Regions from separate parts of the Streptacidiphilus albus JL83 genome, predicted to be linked through region 3. Evidence: riboswitches for the same ligand, from Rfam matches in the RefSeq annotation. Region 3 holds a riboswitch; each other region holds the start of a gene.

Region 1 (5,601 bases), 1.3 Mb from region 3:
GAGGGCCGCGCCGGCCACCCGGGCGGCGGCGTCGACGGCCGAGGCGACATTGCCCCACAGGATCTGCTCGGCGACCGAAAGCCGCGCCACCGCCCGGACCAGCTCCCGGACCGGGCCCGCCAGCAGGGCGTCGGCCCAGGCCTCCACCGTCCCGGCCGGGTCGGCCGTGCCGGCCGGGACGCCGGGTGCCGGGGCCGGGTCGGGGCCCGGGGCCAGGTCCGCGAGCGGCAGCGAGAGCGGGAAGGCGCCGCCGAGCTCCGGCTGCCAGCGCAGGGCGCCCGGATCCAGGCACGGGCGGGCGCCGTCGAGCGCGGCCAGGGCCAGGGCGGGCGACAGCAGCCGGGCGGTCAGCCCGAGTTGGGCCACGGACGCGGCGACCCGCAGCTCCACCGCCGCGACCGGCTGTCGGCCGGCCGAGGCCAGGTGGGCGCGGACCCGGTCGACCCGGTCCCGGAGCAGGGCCGGGTCGGCGGTCAGCTCGCCGAAGACCCGCCAGGGGGCGGGCGGAGCGGCGTCCGGGCGGACGGGCGGGGGATGCGCCGCCACGGCGAAGAACGGCCCGAGGGCCGCGAGCCGCCGCAGCGTCGCTTCCGTCCCGGCCGCGACCGGGCCCGGCTCCAGCGGCTTCACAGTGCGCCGACCGCCGGTGCGCCGACCGCTTGGGTGCCGACCGTCTGGACGCCGACCGCCTGCGGCGCGCGCCGGAGAGCGGCGCGTCCGGGGTCGAGCAGCCGCTCCGCCATCGGCCCGAACAGCAGCCCCAGGGTCGCCCAGAGCAGCAGTTGGGCGGCGACGGAGTACAGCCGGAAGGAGAAGAGCGTGTCGGCCGGGAAACCCGGGTAGACGATCACGCCCCGGGCGTCCCGCAGCGGCAGCGGGGTCTCGCTCGCCATGTGTCCGAACTCCTTCACGTTCGCCGGCAGTTCGCCCAGCGAGGGGAGCAGGGCCATGACCGTGCCGATGGCCACCGCGAAGGCGGCGCCGGCCAGCAGCGTGGCGTTCCAGTTGCCGAGGCGCGGCTGGAGCCGTCGGCCCAACCATACGGCGGCGACCAGTAGCAGCACCGAGCAGCCCACCATGCCCAGGTAGAGGTTGCCCCGGTCGTGGATGGTGTCCGGGTGCCCGATCGACGGCGGGTCGGCCGGGTACTTCAGGAACGGCACCAGGTAGATGCCGAGGAAGCCGCCCAGCGCCACCAGCAGCGCCAGGGTGCGGGGCCGCAGCCGGCCGACCCGGCCGACGCAGACCGCGTGGACGACGGCGAGGAGCGCGCCCATGGCCATGCCGAAGAGCACCATGCCGACGCCGATCCCCAGGTTGGCCTGGACGCCACGGCTGAAGAGCTCGGGCCCCTCGTCCGGGACCGCCGTCCCGGCGGCCCGGTCCAGCGCGGCGACGGCGGCGTCGCGTCCGCTCTCGTAGTCGATCGCCCGGCCGATCAGCGGCTCGGCGAAGATCCGCGCGAAGACGAAGGCGAGCAGCCCGGCCACCGCGCCGGCCAGCACCCCGCGCAGGATGAGTCTTTTCTCCATCACGTATTCCCTTGTCGACTTATCTATGACCTGTCAGCAGTGGTCAGTGGCAGGGGAAGCCGAGGAAGTGCCGGGCGTCGTGGACGAACTCGTGGACGTGCATGTCCTGGCCGAGGACCGAGTAGGCGCCCTGGTCCACGCCGATGAAGTAGTAGGCCGCGAGGGCGGCCAGAGCGGTGCCGGCGAGCCAGGCCGCCGCCCTGGCGGCGGGCAGGACGACCGGAGCGGTGGCGGTGGCGGGGCCGACGGCGGCACCGGCCGTGACACCGGTAAGGGGCAGACTGCTGCTCATCGATGAGCCTCCTTCGGGGATCGTGCGTCCCTCGGTTCGGTGGGGCATCGCGGCGGCGGAGTGTCTGACTCGCCGGTCCCCGGGAGGGGAGCGGCTCACAGTGGCGCGACCGTGCTGGAGTTCCACCAGCTTCCTCGTGCCGTCACGATCTGCCGATCGTAGGTAAGAGTCTGTCAAGAGTCAATCGTGCGGGCGGCGGCCCGGCGGACGGCCAGGGTGCAGCAGCCGGAGAGGGCCGCGAGCAGCGCCACCGAGAGCAGGGCGTGCGGGAGTCCGATGCCCTGGGCCAGGAAGCCGATCACCGGCGGGCCGAGGACCATGCCGCCGTAGCCCAGCATGGAGGCGGTGGCCACGCCCTTGGGTCCGTCGAGCGCCCCTGCCCGGTCGATCGCCAGCGGGAAGATGTTCGACAGGCCGAGCCCGACCAGCAGGAACCCGCCCAGGACCAGCGGCAGCGACGGGCTGAGCGCGCCGACCAGCATGCCTGCGGCGGCCAGGCCGCTGCCGCCGACCATGACCCGGGTGGCGCCGAAGCGCTCGACCAGCCGGGTGCCGCTGAACCGGCCGGTGGTCATCGCCAGCGAGTACGCGGCGAAGCCGGCGGCGGCGACCGAGGCGCTGGTGTGCAGGTCGGCGGTGAGGTGCAGGGTGCCCCAGTCGGCCAGTGCGCCCTCGCCGTAGGCGTCGCAGAGCGCGACCAGGCCGAGCAGCAGCACCAGCAAGAACGGTCCGGCGGCGGGGAGCCGGCCGTCGGCCGGCGCCGGAGCGGGGTCCTCGGGCTCCGCGGCCGCCACCGGCGCCGGGTGGGTGCGCAGCAGTACCGGCCCGGCGGCGGCGGTGACCAGCAGGCCGAAGGCCGCCATCAGGCCCAGGTGCTGAGCGGCCGTCAGGGAACGGGTCAGCACTCCGCCGAGCGCGGCGCCGATCAGCCCGCCGAGGCTGTAGGCGGCGTGGAAGGTCGGCATCACCGGCCGGCGGATGACGGCGACCAGGTCCACCGCCGCGCTGTTCAGGGCGACGTTCATGGTGCCGAAGCCGGCGCCGAACAGCAGCAGCGCCCCGCTCAGCCCGAGCACCGTGTGGACCTGCGGCGGCAGGGCCACGGAGCCGCACATCGTGACCGCGCCGACCAGGGTGACCCGCGCGGTGCCGTGGCGCAGGACCAGCCGGCCGACCGGGCCCATGGTCACGATGGCCCCGATCGACACGCAGAGCAGGGCCAGCCCCAGATCGGCCGGCGAGGCGTGGACGGCCGCCTTGACGGCCGGGATGCGGACCACCCAGCCGGCGAAGACCAGCCCGTCCAGGGCGAAGAAGGCGGTCAGGGCGATCCGGTTGGCCGACCACTCGGTGGGACGGCGGGTGTGTGGGGCGGCGGAGGCGACAGGAGTGACGGCTGTTTTGTTTATTTGCGGCACAAAGTCAGAATAGGAGGGTGCAGCGTACTCACACAAGTCCCGACCGGGGGCGTGCGGCCCTGGGGCCCGCGCTCTCGCTGATCCACACCGGAGCGGCGCCGACCCGCTCCGCGCTCACCGGTGCGCTGGGGGTCACCCGGGCCACCGCGGGCGCGATCACCGGCGAGTTGGAGGCGCTGCGGCTGATCACCGTTGACGCCCGGCCGGCCGGCGGCACCCGGGGCCGCCCCTCGCACCGGCTGGCTGTCGACGCGTCAGGGCCGGTCGTGGTCGCCGCGCAGGTCCACGCCGACGGCTTCACCGTCGCCCTGGCCGGCCTCGGCGGGCTGCTCGGCGAGCCGGTCGACCTGCCGCTGCCGGCCGACCCGACCCCCGAGCGGGTGATGCGCGCCGTCGTCGCCGAGGCCGCGCGGCAGATCGCCGCCGACCCGCGCCGCTGCGTCGGCCTCGGCCTCGCGGTGCCCACCCCGGTCGCCCTGCCCGAGCGCACCGCCGTCGCCGCCATGTACCTGGACTGGCCCTCCGGCACCCGCGTCGGCGACCTGCTCGAACAGGCCGTGGCCGAGGCCGGTCTGGGGCTGCCGGTGGACGTCGCCAACGATGCCAACCTCGCCGCGCTCGCCGAGCACCGGCACGGCGCGGGGCGCGGCGCCCGGCACCTGCTCTACATCGCCTCGGGCCACCGGGGCATCGGCGGGGCACTGGTGGTCGACGGCCGGTTGCACACCGGCAGCGCCGGACTGGCCCTGGAGGTCGGTCAGTTGACGGTCGACCCGAACGGCCGCCGCTGCCCCTGCGGCAACCGGGGCTGCCTGGACGTCGAGGCCGACCCGCCGGCCCTGCTCGCCGCCGCCGGCCGCACCCCCGACCCGGACCGCTCCATGGACGAGCAGACGGCCGAGGTGCTGGCCGACGCGGCCGCCGGGGACGCCGCCGCCAGGGCCGCCCTCGACCATGTCGTCGACCGGCTCGGCCTGGGCATCGCCGGGGTGATCAACATCCTCAACCCCGACCGGATCGTCCTCGGCACCTTCCTGGCGGCGCTGCTGGACGCCGCCCCGGAGCGGCTCCCGGACGTGGTCGCCGACCGCTCCCACTGGGGCCGCTGCGGCCGGGTCCCGATCGTCCCCGCCGCCCTGGACCGCTCCGAGCTGGCCGGCGCCGCCGAACTGGCCTGGGCCCCGGTCCTCGCCGACCCGCTCGGGGTGCTGTCCGGGGACTGAGCGGCAGGGGCCGCCCCGGGGGGAGCGCTCGCGGGAGTAGCGGGGGTGGGCCCGGCGTACTCCCGGGGGAGCAGGACAGGTGTCCGCCCGGGCACGACGACCCGGGGGCCCCGTCGGGGCGATGCTCGGGACGTGCCGCGAAACCGCGCGGCGCGCCCCCGAGAACGAAGTCCCTAGGAGCGCGAGATGGACACAACTCTGCTGGCGGACAGCTGGCACGGCGGGCCCGGCCCGTGGTTCCTGGTGTTCCCGCTGTTCTGGGTCGCGGTCGCGATCTTCATCCGCAAGGTGCTGCGCCGGCGCCACGGGCTGGCCGGCGGGCCGGGGCGCGGCTACGGTCCCGGTCCTGGCTTCGACCGCGGCCACGGCCACGGTCGGGACCACGGCCGCCGGTCCGGGTGGTCCGGACCGGAGTCGGCGCCGCCGACCCCGGTCGAGACCCTGAACCGCAAGTACGCCGACGGTGAGATCGACGAGTTCGAGTACCGCCAGCGCTACGACCTGCTCACCGAGACCAACGGCGGCTCGACCGGCGCCGACGCGGTGACCGACAAGGTCGCGGCGGCCGCGACCGGGACGGGTTCGGCCGACCGCCCCTCCGACAGCGCCCCGGGCGCCGGTGCCGGCTCCAACTCCTGAAGCACGGCCACCTGATCCACGACGGCCTGCAGCGGAGCACCGGTGTTCCGCCACCCCGCCCCTCCCCGGGCGGGGTCCAGTCGTGGTGCGGCCTGGAGGGTGAACCAGACGACCTTGCCCTCGCCCTCCGGGGCCGCCCCCCACTCCTTGCTCAGCGCCGTCACCATGCCGAGGCCGCGACCGCCGGCCGCGTCCAGGTCGGGGTGGAGCAGCCGGGGGAGCACCGGGCTGGAGTCGTGCACCTCCAGGCGCAGGACTTCATCGTCGGCGGTGAGCCGGAGCAGGCACTCCTGTCCGGGGCCGACATGCCGGTGGACGTTGCCCAGCAGTTCGGTGGCGCCCAGTTGGGCGGCGTCCACCAGCTCGGGCAGGTCCCAGTGGCGCAGGTGCGCCTGGATGATCCGCCGGATGGCGGCGAACCTCCGGGGTTCGACGACGAGCCTGAGCTCGTAGAGCGGGCTGCCGTGTTCTGACATCACCGTTCGACTCCTCCCGTG
Region 2 (5,601 bases), 3.3 Mb from region 3:
GTCAGCTTGGCGAGGTCGGCCACGTCGGAGGCGAGGTCGACCTCCTCCACGGTCCAGGTGTTCTTGATGGCGTTGCGGTAGTGCTCGTAGAAGTCCGGGTAGCGCATCGGACGGAGGGTCAGTTCGAAACCCGGGTCGAGCAGGCGCTTCTCTTCGGCGGGGACGGAGGGGGTGGTCATTACTGGCAGGCCTCGCAGGACTCGGGGTTCTCCAGGGAGCAGGCGATGACAGCCTCGTCCTCGGCGATCGGAAGGGGTGCGGCGGCGGCGACCGGGGCCGCCGCGGCGGCGCGGGCGATCCGGGTGGCCGGACGCGACCGCAGGTAGTACGTGGTCTTCAGACCGACCTTCCAGGCGTACGCGTACATCGAGCTGAGCTTGCCGATGGTGGGCGAGGCCAGGAACAGGTTCAGCGACTGGCTCTGGTCCAGGTAGGGCATCCGGGCGGCGGCCAGGTCGATCAGCGCGCGCTGCGGCAGCTCCCAGGCGGTGCGGTAGAGCGAGGCCAGCTCCTCCGGCAGGCCCGGGATCTCCAGCGCCGAGCCGTTGGCCTCGCGCAGCGACTCGCGGGCGGCGGCGGTCCACAGCCCGCGCGCCTTGAGGTCCGCCACCAGGTACGGGTTGACCTGCAGGAACTCGCCGCTGAGGGTCTCCCGCTTGAACAGGTTGGAGACCTGCGGCTCGATGCACTCGTAGACGCCGGCGATCGAGGCGATGGTCGCGGTCGGGGCGATGGCCAGCAGCAGCGAGTTGCGCAGCCCGGTCACCGCGATCCGGGCGCGCAGCGCGTCCCAGCGGTCGGCCCAGGTGGGGGCGGTCTCGAAGTGGTCGATGTGGAGCTCGCCGCGGGCGGCGCGGGTCTCCGCGTAGGCCTCGTGCCGACCGAGCCGCTCGGCCAGGTCGCAGCTGGTCTCGTAGGCGGCCAGCATGATCCGCTCGGAGATCCGGGTGGACAGCGCCTTGGCCTCGGCCGAGTCGAAGGCCAGCCGGCGCCGGAAGAAGACGTCCTGGAGGCCCATCACGCCCAGGCCGACCGGCCGCCAGCGGGAGTTGGAGGCGCCGGCCTCGGGGGTCGGGTAGAAGTTGATGTCCACCACCCGGTCCAGGAAGGTCACCGCGGTGCGGACGGTGGTGTCCAGCCGCTCCCAGTCGACCTCGCCGTCCGGCAGCAGGTGGGCGGCCAGGTTGACCGAGCCGAGGTTGCAGACGGCGGTCTCGGAGTCGTCCGTGACCTCCAGGATCTCGGTGCAGAGGTTGGAGGAGTGGACGGTGCGGCCGGGCAGCGCGGTCTGGTTGGCGGCGCGGTTGGAGGCGTCCTTGAAGGTCATCCAGCCGTTGCCGGTCTGCGCCAGGGTGCGCATCATCCGGGCGTACAGGGTGCGCGCCGGGATGCTGCGCACGGCCAGGCCGGCCGCCTCGGCCTTGGCGTAGCCGGCGTCGAACTCGGCGCCCCACAGGTCCACCAGCTCCGGGACGTCGCCGGGGGAGAACAGCGACCAGTCGCCGTCGGTCTCGACCCGGCGCATGAACTCGTCCGGGACCCAGTGCGCCAGGTTCAGGTTGTGGGTGCGCCGGGCCTCCTCGCCGGTGCTGTCGCGGAGCTCCAGGAACTCCTCGATGTCCGCGTGCCAGGTCTCCAGGTAGACGCAGGCCGCGCCCTTGCGCCGGCCGCCCTGGTTGACCGCCGCGACCGAGGAGTCCAGCGTCCGCAGGAACGGCACGATGCCGTTGGACTGGCCGTTGGTCCCCCGGATCAGGCTGCCGCGGGAGCGGATCCGGCTGTAGGAGAGGCCGATGCCGCCGGCGTGCTTGCTCAGCCGGGCGATCTGGGCGTAGCGGCTGTAGATCGAGTCCAGCTCGTCCAGCGGCGAGTCCAGCAGGTAGCAGGAGGACATCTGCGGGTGCCGGGTGCCGGAGTTGAACAGGGTCGGCGAGGAGGGCAGGTACTCCAGCCGGCTCATCAGCCGGTAGAGCTCCGCCACCTCGGCCACGGACCCGGTGTCGCCGCCGATCTGCAGGCCGCAGGCCACGCGGAGCAGGAAGTGCTGCGGGGTCTCGATCACCTGACGGGTGATCGGGTGGCGCAGCAGGTAGCGGGAGTAGACCGTGCGCAGGCCGAAGTACTCGAAGCGGTCGTCGGCGGTGAAGTCGATCACCGCGTCCAGGGCGTCGGCGTGGGCGGTGACGAACTCGGCGGTCGCGTCGCCGATCAGGCCCTCCCGGTGGCCGACGGTGACCGAGGCGGCGAAGCAGGTGGCGCCCTGGCCGCTCGCCTCCTCGCGGATCTCCTCGGCCAGCAGCCGGGCGGCGAGCCGCGAGTACTGCGGGTCCTCGGCGATCAGCGCGGCGGCGGCCTCGGTGGCCAGCCCTCGCAACTCTGCGTAGTCGGCGGAGCCGCTGCGCCCGCGCAGGGCGGCGGCGGCGACCCGGCCGGGGTCGACCTCGGTCAGGTCGACGGAGCGCTCGGTGAGGGTACGCAGCAGGGCGGCCCCGGGGCCGTCGGCGGTTCCGGGGGCACCGGGTCCACCTGCCTGCTGGGGCAGGGTGGCGGTGGCTGTGTCGATCACTTTTCGCTCCTCGTCGGCGGCCGGTCGGCGGTGGGTCGCGACGGGCGGGATCGAGGCGCGCAGGCACGCATGAAGGCAGCGCGCAGCACATCCTCGGCCCACCCGCGAGGCCCGGAAGTTCACGGCTGTCGGCAGGTCATCGGACTTGCGGCCAGGCAGAAGCACCGGCCGCTCACCGCTGCGGGGCAGTCCCGGATTCGCACCGGGTTCCCCTGCGTCGACAGCGAGAGTGAGCATACATCTGGTGGCGCTTCTCAGAAGCACCACCAGATGTTGTGTCGGACGTGAGGAGATTCACCCGACGACTGGAACCGGCAATTCCGCTCCGTCGACCCCGGTCGTGCTACCGGAGGTCGAGCGAATAGGTCATCAGTTGCACTCCGGGGACCGGGGACCAGTCGCGTTCGGGGGTGCGGACGAAGCCCAGCCGGTCGTATATCCGGTGGGCGTGGACCATGGCGTTCTGGGTGGACATCACCAGCCGCGGCAGGCCGAGCTCGCGGGCCCGGTCGATGCAGCCGCGGACCAGCGCCTCGCCCGCGCCCCGGCCGCGGGCCTCGGCGGAGACGGCCAGCATCCGGAACTCGCCCTCCTGCTCCTGGGCCAGGTCCGCGTAGGGCGAGCCGGGCGGGGCGAAGGTCACCGACCCGAGCAGGGCGCCGCTCGCGGGGTCCACCGCGACCAGCAGTTCGGCCTGCACCGAGCGGTCGCGCCCGTCGCGCAGTCGCTGTGCGTAGTCGCCGTCGCGCGCGGTGTGCCCGTCGGCGATGAATGACTCGGCGGTGAGATGGCCTGCGGCGTCGAGCTCCGAGTCGAGAGCGGGGCGGATGATGATGTTCATCCTGGAAGTCTGCCCGACGCCGGGCGGACACCCGGACGGCGGGTGCGGCGGGGGCGCCCGCCGGGCGTGACCGCTGGTGGCGTGTCAGATTCGGAGCGTGACCAAGAAGAGGATGCGGCAGACGATGGGGCTGGGCCTGGCCGCGGCCCTGGCCGGGCCGCTGCTGGCCGTCGGTGCGCCCGACCGGGCCGCGGCGGCGACCCCGGCCCGGGGACGGCCAGGGCGGCGCCCAGGGCGGCGGCGGACGGCTCCACGGCGGCACGGCGGCAGCCCGCCCGGTCCGCGCCGGGCTGCGGGCTCGAACTGGTCCAGGGGAAGCGGCAGGCGCTGGCACTGCGGCTGCGGGGGCTGCACCGGGTGTACCCGGCCGGCGGCCGCTGGTCGCGTTTCTCGCTGACCGTCGGCAACCGGCTGGCCGTGCCCTGCCGACGGGTCGCCGCGGTGGTGGTCTTCGGGGCGCGCTCCCGCACCCTGCACCGGGGCGACGTCCAGCTGCAGTGGCGGAGGGCGGCCGGGCGCTGGAACCCGGTGGGGCTGCTCGACGAGGCGGGGGTGCTGGCCGGGAAGGTCGGGCCGGCCGCCGGGACCGGCCTGGCGGCCGGGAGCCGCACCGCCGTCCCGCTGCGGCTGCGCTTCGGCCGGTCGGCTCCCGATGGTCAGTGGCTGACCATGGCCGTGGGCTTCGTGCCGGTCCGGCTGGGCGGCCAGTCGGTGCCGCTGCCGGTGGGCGTCTCCGAGCCCTACCTGTTCCGGGTGGAGCGGGCCCGCCGGGTGCGGCGGCACGTCCGTCCGGCGCAGCCGGAGACGCAGTGGACGGCAGAGTGGACGGCGCAGTGGGCGGCGCGGCCGTCGGCCGACCGGGCGGACCGGTGGCGGCCGCAGCTGGCCGACACCGGCTCGGCCGGGGTCGGCCCGGCCGCGCTGACCGCGCTGGCCCTGCTCGGCGTCGGCGCCGCGCTGCTGCTCGGGACCGGCCGCGGCGTCCGGCGACGGGGACCCGGGCCCGGACGGGGGCTCAGGCCGGGCGGGTGAACAGCCGCCGGACCTGCTCCAGCTCGGCCCCGGTCAGCCCGTGCGCCCGGAGGAACCCGGCGGTGCTGCCGTGGCGGGCGGTCACCCGGTCCAGGAACAGCTCCAGCAGGACCGGGTGGACCGGCCGGGAGATCCGGTCCACGCCGAACTCGTCCAGGTAGTGGACGGGCTCGCCGAGCAGCCCGAGGCCGGTGTTGGAGAGCACGTAGTCGGCGTCGATGGTGCGCCGGTCGACCCCGAGGACGTCGAGCAGCACGGCGACGGTGATCCCGGTCCGGTCCTTGCCGACGGCGCAGTGGACCAGCGCGGGCAGCGCCCCGGGCTCCAGCAGCCGGCGGAGGCAGGCGACGATCGGGGGACCGGCCACGTCGGCCATGAAGACGTACATCGAGTCGAGGCCGTCGAAGTGGACGCCGTCGGCGGCGGCGGCCGTCCGGGCGGCGGCGATCCTCCCGGCGGTGTCGGCGGTGTCGGCGGTGTCGGCGGTGTCGGCGGTGTCGGCGGTGTCGGCGGTGGAGGCGGCGGCGTTCACGGCCGAGCCGGGGTCGGCCGAGTCGGGGTTGGCCGAGTCGGGGTTGGCGGAGGCGTCCGGCAGCGGCGGCAGTGTCGGCAGGGAGACCAGGGTGTACTCCAGGCCGTGCCGGAGGTCCGGCCAGCAGGCGACCTCGGGCCCTCCGCGCAGGTCGACGACGGTGCTCAGGCCGAGCTCGGCGAGCCGGGCCGCGCCCTCGGGCCGAAGCTCGCCGAGCGAACCGGAGCGGAACAGCACGCCGTCGCGGACCCGGCCGCCGTCGGCCGTGGCGTGGCCCCCGGCGTCGCGCAGGTTCCGGACACCGGGGACGTCCAGCAGCCGGGCGGCGTCCGCCGGGTCGCCGAGGGCCGCGCCGGACAGGGATATCGCTGGATTGTCGGTGGTCTCCATGGCTGCCACCCTAGAGTGCCGTGCCGTCAGATCCCGGCGGAGGAGCCGAGGTCGGCGGCGATCGCTGCCAGGAGTTCGCGCGCCGTTGTGCGGGCGTCGCCGAGCGCGTCACTCGACGGCACCGGGACCACCACCTCCAGGTAGCACTTGAGCTTGGGTTCCGTCCCGGAGGGGCGGACCACCACCCGGGCCGAGGCGACCCCGTCGCCGCTCAGCCGGTAGCGCAGCCCCTCGGTGGGT
Region 3 (5,601 bases):
GCCTGGCCGGCGGAGTCGGTGACGAAGGGCTCGCCGCCGTCGACGTCGGCCACCCCGTGGTGGATCTCGTAGCCGAAGACGGTCTCGCCCAGAGCCCGTCCGACCGGCCGGGCCAGCGTCTTCTCGGCGGCGAACTCGATCCGCAGCGGCAGCAGTCCGAGCCCGTCGACCGTCCCGGCCCGGGACTCGACCCGGTCGGTGATGGTCCGGCCGAGCATCTGGTAGCCGCCGCAGACGCCGAGCACCGGCAGTCCCCGCTCGGCCCGGGCGGCCAGCGCCGCGTCCAGGCCGCGCTCGCGCAGCCAGGCCAGGTCGGCGACGGTGGACCGGGTGCCGGGCAGCACGACCAGGTCGGCGTCGGCCAGTTCCTCGGGCCGGGTCGCCCAGCGCACCAGCACGCCCGGCTCCTGGGCGAGGGCGTCGATGTCGGTGAAGTTGGACAGCCGGGGCAGCCGCACCACCGAGACCCGCAGCACCTCCCGGCCGTGCGCGGCGCCGCCGGGCGCGCGGTCGACGATCCCGGCCAGGTCCAGCGAGTCCTCGGCGTCCAGCCACAGCCCCGGCAGCATCGGCAGCACGCCCAGGCTCGGACGGTGGGTCAGCTGCCGCAGCATGTCCAGACCAGGCTGCAGCAGCCGGACGTCGCCGCGGAACTTGTTCACGATCCAGCCGCCGACATGCCGCTGGTCCTCGGCCGACAGCAGCGCCAGCGTGCCGAACATGGCCGCGAACACCCCGCCCCGGTCGATGTCCCCGACCACCACCACCGGCAGCGAGGCGGCCGTGGCCAGGCCCATGTTGGCGATGTCCCGGTCACGCAGGTTGATCTCGGCGGGGGAGCCCGCGCCCTCGCAGACCACCACGTCGTAGCGGGCGCGCAGGTCGGCCAGGCAGTCCAGGGCGGTGCGCAGCAGCGCGGGCTTGCGCTCGCGGTAGTCCAGCGCGCCGACCTCGGCGACCGGGCGGCCCAGCACCACGACCTGGCTGCGGCCGTCCGCGCCGGGCTTGAGCAGCACCGGGTTCATCGCCGCCTCCGGCTCGACCCCGGCCGCCGCCGCCTGCATCGCCTGGGCCCGGCCGATCTCGGCGCCGTCCAGGGTGACGAAGGAGTTCAGCGACATGTTCTGCGCCTTGAACGGCGCGACCTTGACGCCCTGTCGGGCCAGCCAGCGGCAGATGCCGGCGGTGACCACGCTCTTGCCCGCGTCCGAGGTCGTCCCAGCGACCAGCAGTGCGCCGTTCATCGTCGCCTCCCCCTCTTCCCGATCACACTGCTCGCCAGTACGGCCGCTCCGGCCGCCAGCAGTCCCACCCGCCGGGAGAGCACGCAGGCGCGTTCGATGTCCGCGACCGCCACCGGCCGCGCCCCCGCGCCCAGCACCGGTCGGTGCTCTTCGCGGGTGCCGTAGCGCAGCGTCCCCCCGAGTCGTACCCCGAGCGCGCCCGCGAACGCCGCCTCCGCCTGGCCGGCGTTGGGGCTCGGGTGGGCGGAGCTGTCGCGGCGCCAGACCCGCCAGGCGTCGGCGCGGCGCGCGGGCTCGGCGGCGGCGACCGTCAGCAGCGCGGTCAGCCGTGCGCCCGGCCAGCCGGCCACGTCGTCCAGCCGGGCCGAGGCCCAGCCGAAGCGGAGGTGGCGCGGTGAGCGGTGGCCGACCATGGCGTCCAGGGTGTTCACCGCGCGGAACGCCAGCAGCCCGGGCGTGCCCGCGAGCGCGCCCCAGACCAGGGCGTTGACCACGGCGTCGGCGGTGTTCTCGGCGACGGACTCGACCACGGCGCGGGCGACCTGCTGCTCGGTCAGCTCCCGGGGGTCGCGTCCGCAGAGGTAGGGCAGCCGCTCCCGGGCCGCGGCGAGGTCGCCGGACTCCAGCGCCCCGCCGATGGTGCGGGCCTCGCGGACCAGCGAGGCGCCGCCGAGCACGGTCCAGGTGGCGGCGGCGGCCAGCGCCGCGCGGCCCGGCGCCGAGTCGCGCACCAGCCGGTCGGCGGCCAGCGCCCCCAGCGCGACCGAGCCGACGCTCAGCGCGGTGAAGGCGGCCCCGGCGTCCCGGCGGTCCCGCCACAGCCGTCGCTCCAGTGCGCCGGCGGCCCGGCCGAAACCGGCCACCGGGTGCCCGCGCCGGGGGTCGCCGAGGACCGCGTCGGCCGCGTAGCCGGCGGCGACGCCCAGCGCGAAGGCGCTGCGCACGGCGGTCAGTGGGGCGACTGCGCAGGGACGGCGGCAATCGGCGGCAGGGGGGAGGCGCGCATGGCGTGGATGTCCTCACTCAGGGTCCGCGCCCTGGATCGACGAACCGGGGGCGAGAGTCTCCTGGCTTCCGGATCGACACGCTTCCGGGCCTTCCCGCAGCGGAACCGAGCTGCCGTGGCCGATGTTCGAAAGCGCTCCCCGGTGACAGTGGCGGGACCGCGCCGGATTCGCACCGGCTTCCTCTCCATGCCTCCGTATGGCCCATTGATCCCACCATGCGGCCGGATGACGCGTCAACACGCCGTCCAGCGACGATGGTCACACCAGAGGCCCGGCCTGGTTGCTCTGGCCGGGCCCGCTCCGCGACCCGGCCCGAGCAAGCCGGGCCGGGCCCGCTCCGCGACCCGGCCTGAGCAGTTGGGCCGGGCCCGCTCCGCGACCCGGCCTAAGCCGCGCTGTCGCGCCCCTGCACGCTCGGCGGGTTGATGCTGCCGGTGATCTGCCGCGGCTGGTTCCTGACCAGGCTCAGCAGCTCCGCGCCGCCCTGGGTGAGCTGGGCGACCGGCGTGGACCGGTTCTGCGGGCCGCTCTCGATCTGCCGTCGGAGCACCTGCTCGGCCGGACTCGCCGGCGGTCGGAGCATCCGGTCCTCGAACCAGGCGAGGCCGAGGATGACGAGCAGCCCCAGCGGGGCGACGAGCAGCCAGGTAAGAACAGCCATGGGCACTCCTTGGTCGTCGAGTGCTGCGCTCCGGTCACCCCCGGATCCAAGCCTCGGCCCCGGGTGCGGATTCCGCATCTCGGAGTGCCCACGACCGGTCGCTCTGTGTCAGAGTCCCTGGTGGAAGCCGTTCCCCCGGCGCGGTCAGTGCCGCCCGGAGATCACGTCGGCGACCCTGGCGATCGGCGAGGTGGTCGCCCGCCCGGCCAGCTCCTGCCGGTCCGCCGCGTGGTAGGCCGCGTACATCCCGTGGACGCCGATCCAGCGGAACGGCTCCGGCTCCCAGCGGCGGACCTGGTGGCCGACCCAGGGCAGTGCCGTCAGCTCGGTGCCCTCGGTGCCGTGCAGCTCCCGCAGCACCAGGTCGCGCAGGGTCCGCGCGGCCAGGTTGGTGGTGGTCACGCCGCTGCCGACGTAGCCGCCGGCCCAGCCGAGGCCGGAGACCCGGTCCAGCTCGACGGTGGAGCACCAGTCGCGCGGCACGCCGAGCACGCCCGACCAGGCGTGGTCGATCCGGACGTCCTTCGCCGCCGGGAAGAACCGGGTGACGATCTCCCGCAGCTGGTCGATGGTCTGCTGCGCGGTCACGCCGTCGTTGTCGGTCCGCGAGCCGAAGCGGTAGGGCACGCCGCGCCCGCCGAGCGCGATCCGGTCGTCGGCGGTGCGCTGGGCGTACATGTACGCGTGCGCCATGTCGCCGAGGGTCTCCCTGGCCTCCCAGCCGACCGAGTCCCAGAAGGACTGCGGCAGCGGCTCGGTGACGACCATGGAGGAGTTCATCGGCAGCCAGGAGCGCCGCTCCCCGCGCAGCGCCGAGGTGAAGCCCTCGGTGGCGCGCAGCACGAACCGCGCCGAGACCGTGCCCCGCGCGGTCACCGCCCGGGCCGGCCGGCCCGCCTCGGCCGGCAGGATCTCGGTGACCGCGCTGCCCTCGTGGACCACCACGCCCAGCGACTCCACCACCCGGGCCAGCCCCTGCACCAGCTTGGCCGGCTGGATCCGCGCGCCGTGCGGGGTGTAGCTGCCGCCGAGGGTCCCGGCGACATTGATCCGCGCCGTCGCCTCGGCCGCGCTCAGCAGCACGTGGTCGGTCTCGCCGTAGGCGTGCTCGCCGTCGACGTAGCCCTGCAGCCGGGACAGCTGGGCCGGGGTGTAGGCGACCTCCATCATCCCGCCCTTGACGATGTCCGCGTCGATGGACTCGGCCGCGCAGACCTCGATCACCTCGTCCACCGCGCGGTTCATCGCCTGCTGCATGGCGACCGCGCCCGGCTTGCCGTACTTCCGGGCGAAGACCCCGCGCCCGGCGAAGCCGTTGTAGAGCCAGCCGCCGTTGCGGCCGGACGCGCCGTAGCCGCAGAAGCGCTGCTCCAGCACCGTGATCCGGAGTCCCGGGTCGGCCTTCTTCAGGTAGTAGGCGGTCCACAGGCCGGTGTAGCCGCCGCCGACGATGCAGATGTCGGCCTCGGCCGAGCCGTCGAGGGGCGTGCGCGGCGCGGGGAGTCCCAGCGCCGAGTACCAGAACGAGACACCGCCGTTGGCGATGGCTGACGTGCCCATCAGGGGACCTGCTTCCGGAGCGGGGGGAAATGTAGCGATGGGGGACCGTAACCATCGGCGCTGAGCAGCAGCAATGCGCAGACTGTCACCCTTGTGGAGGCAAACGGGACACAGCGTCGGATGGACGCGCCCGACTGGCGGGATCGGGGGCCCGGTACTGGGATGGAGGGAAGGCACGGACCGACAGGGACGGACCGGCGGACTCTCGGGAGCGACATGCGTTGGGGACGGGCAGCAGCGGTCGCCGGTGCGGCGGCCCTCGGAGCGGGCGCCGCGGCACTGATCGCAGGGCGGGCCGTGTCCGAGTTCTCGGTGCGGACCGGGGGCGACGCGCCCGCCGACGCCGGCGGGCTGCGGGTGCACACCGCCGGTGACGGGAAGGTCGAGCTGACCCGGAGCGTCGAGACGCTCCGCCCCGGACGCTACGCGCTGGAGTGGGACACCCCCTTCGGCCCGGCCCGCACGGTGATCGGCCCGGTCCTGGGCACCACCCCGCAGAGCGTGGTCCGGCGGCTGGTGAACCCGGACGGCTCGACGCCCTCGGACGGTTCGGCGCCGCCGGCCGGGACCCCGGTCCGGATGACCCCCCGGGTCTACGCCGGGGACCCGCACAGCGCCCTGGGCCTGCCCTACAACGAGGTCGAGGTGCGCGGCGAGCTCGGCCCGATGCCGGCCTGGCACCTGCCGGGCGCCCGGGGGGTGTGCGTGGTCGCGGTCCACGGCATCGGCGCCGACCGGGAGCAGGTGCTGCCGCTGCTGCCGCTGTTCCACCGGCTGAAGCTGCCGGTGCTGGCGGTGACCCTGCGGAACGACGAGGGCGCCCCGCCCTCGCCGGACGGCCTCGCCCACGCCGGCGACACCGAGTGGCGCGACGTCGAGGCCGCCGTCCAGCTGGTGCTGGACGGGACCGCCGACAGCGTGCTGCTCTACGGCTGGTCCACCGGGGCGACGACGGTGCTGCAGACCTTCGACCGCTCCCCGTGGCGGGACCGGGTGCGCGGGATCGTCCTCGACTCGCCGGTGCTGGACTGGCGCGACACCGCCCGTCGGCAGGCCACCCGGCGGGGCGTGCCCGGCTCGCTCGCCGCGCTCGGCGTCCGGGCCGCCGAGGGCCGCGCCGGGGTGGACA

What was found. Region 3 has a riboswitch for cobalamin ahead of BS75_RS29840 (cobalamin biosynthesis protein). Riboswitches for the same ligand answer to the same signal wherever they lie in the genome.
Region 1: linked by a shared signal. The riboswitch ahead of BS75_RS35240 (CbtB-domain containing protein) and the one ahead of BS75_RS29840 (cobalamin biosynthesis protein) in region 3 are both predicted to bind cobalamin.
Region 2: linked by a shared signal. The riboswitch ahead of BS75_RS14955 (ribonucleoside-diphosphate reductase subunit alpha) and the one ahead of BS75_RS29840 (cobalamin biosynthesis protein) in region 3 are both predicted to bind cobalamin.

What each region holds. Positions count from the first base shown of each region.
Region 1 is NZ_JQML01000001.1:8,102,935-8,108,535, forward strand. It holds gene BS75_RS35230 ((2Fe-2S)-binding protein) at 1-630, opposite strand, end outside; gene BS75_RS35235 (CbtA family protein) at 627-1,532, opposite strand; gene BS75_RS35240 (CbtB-domain containing protein) at 1,576-1,824, opposite strand; cobalamin riboswitch at 1,863-1,995, opposite strand; gene BS75_RS35245 (MFS transporter) at 1,998-3,242, opposite strand; gene BS75_RS35250 (ROK family protein) at 3,260-4,465, shown strand; gene BS75_RS47265 (ATP-binding protein) at 4,960-5,580, opposite strand.
Region 2 is NZ_JQML01000001.1:3,482,267-3,487,867, reverse strand. It holds gene BS75_RS14960 (ribonucleotide-diphosphate reductase subunit beta) at 1-179, opposite strand, end outside; gene BS75_RS14955 (ribonucleoside-diphosphate reductase subunit alpha) at 179-2,542, opposite strand; cobalamin riboswitch at 2,680-2,849, opposite strand; gene BS75_RS14950 (GNAT family N-acetyltransferase) at 2,910-3,407, opposite strand; gene BS75_RS14945 (hypothetical protein) at 3,765-4,439, shown strand; gene BS75_RS14940 (tyrosine-protein phosphatase) at 4,423-5,361, opposite strand; gene BS75_RS14935 (phospho-sugar mutase) at 5,388-5,601, opposite strand, start outside.
Region 3 is NZ_JQML01000001.1:6,788,879-6,794,479, forward strand. It holds gene BS75_RS29835 (cobyric acid synthase) at 1-1,244, opposite strand, end outside; gene BS75_RS29840 (cobalamin biosynthesis protein) at 1,241-2,197, opposite strand; cobalamin riboswitch at 2,283-2,460, opposite strand; gene BS75_RS29845 (hypothetical protein) at 2,637-2,912, opposite strand; gene BS75_RS29850 (NAD(P)/FAD-dependent oxidoreductase) at 3,057-4,472, opposite strand; gene BS75_RS29855 (alpha/beta hydrolase) at 4,689-5,601, shown strand, end outside.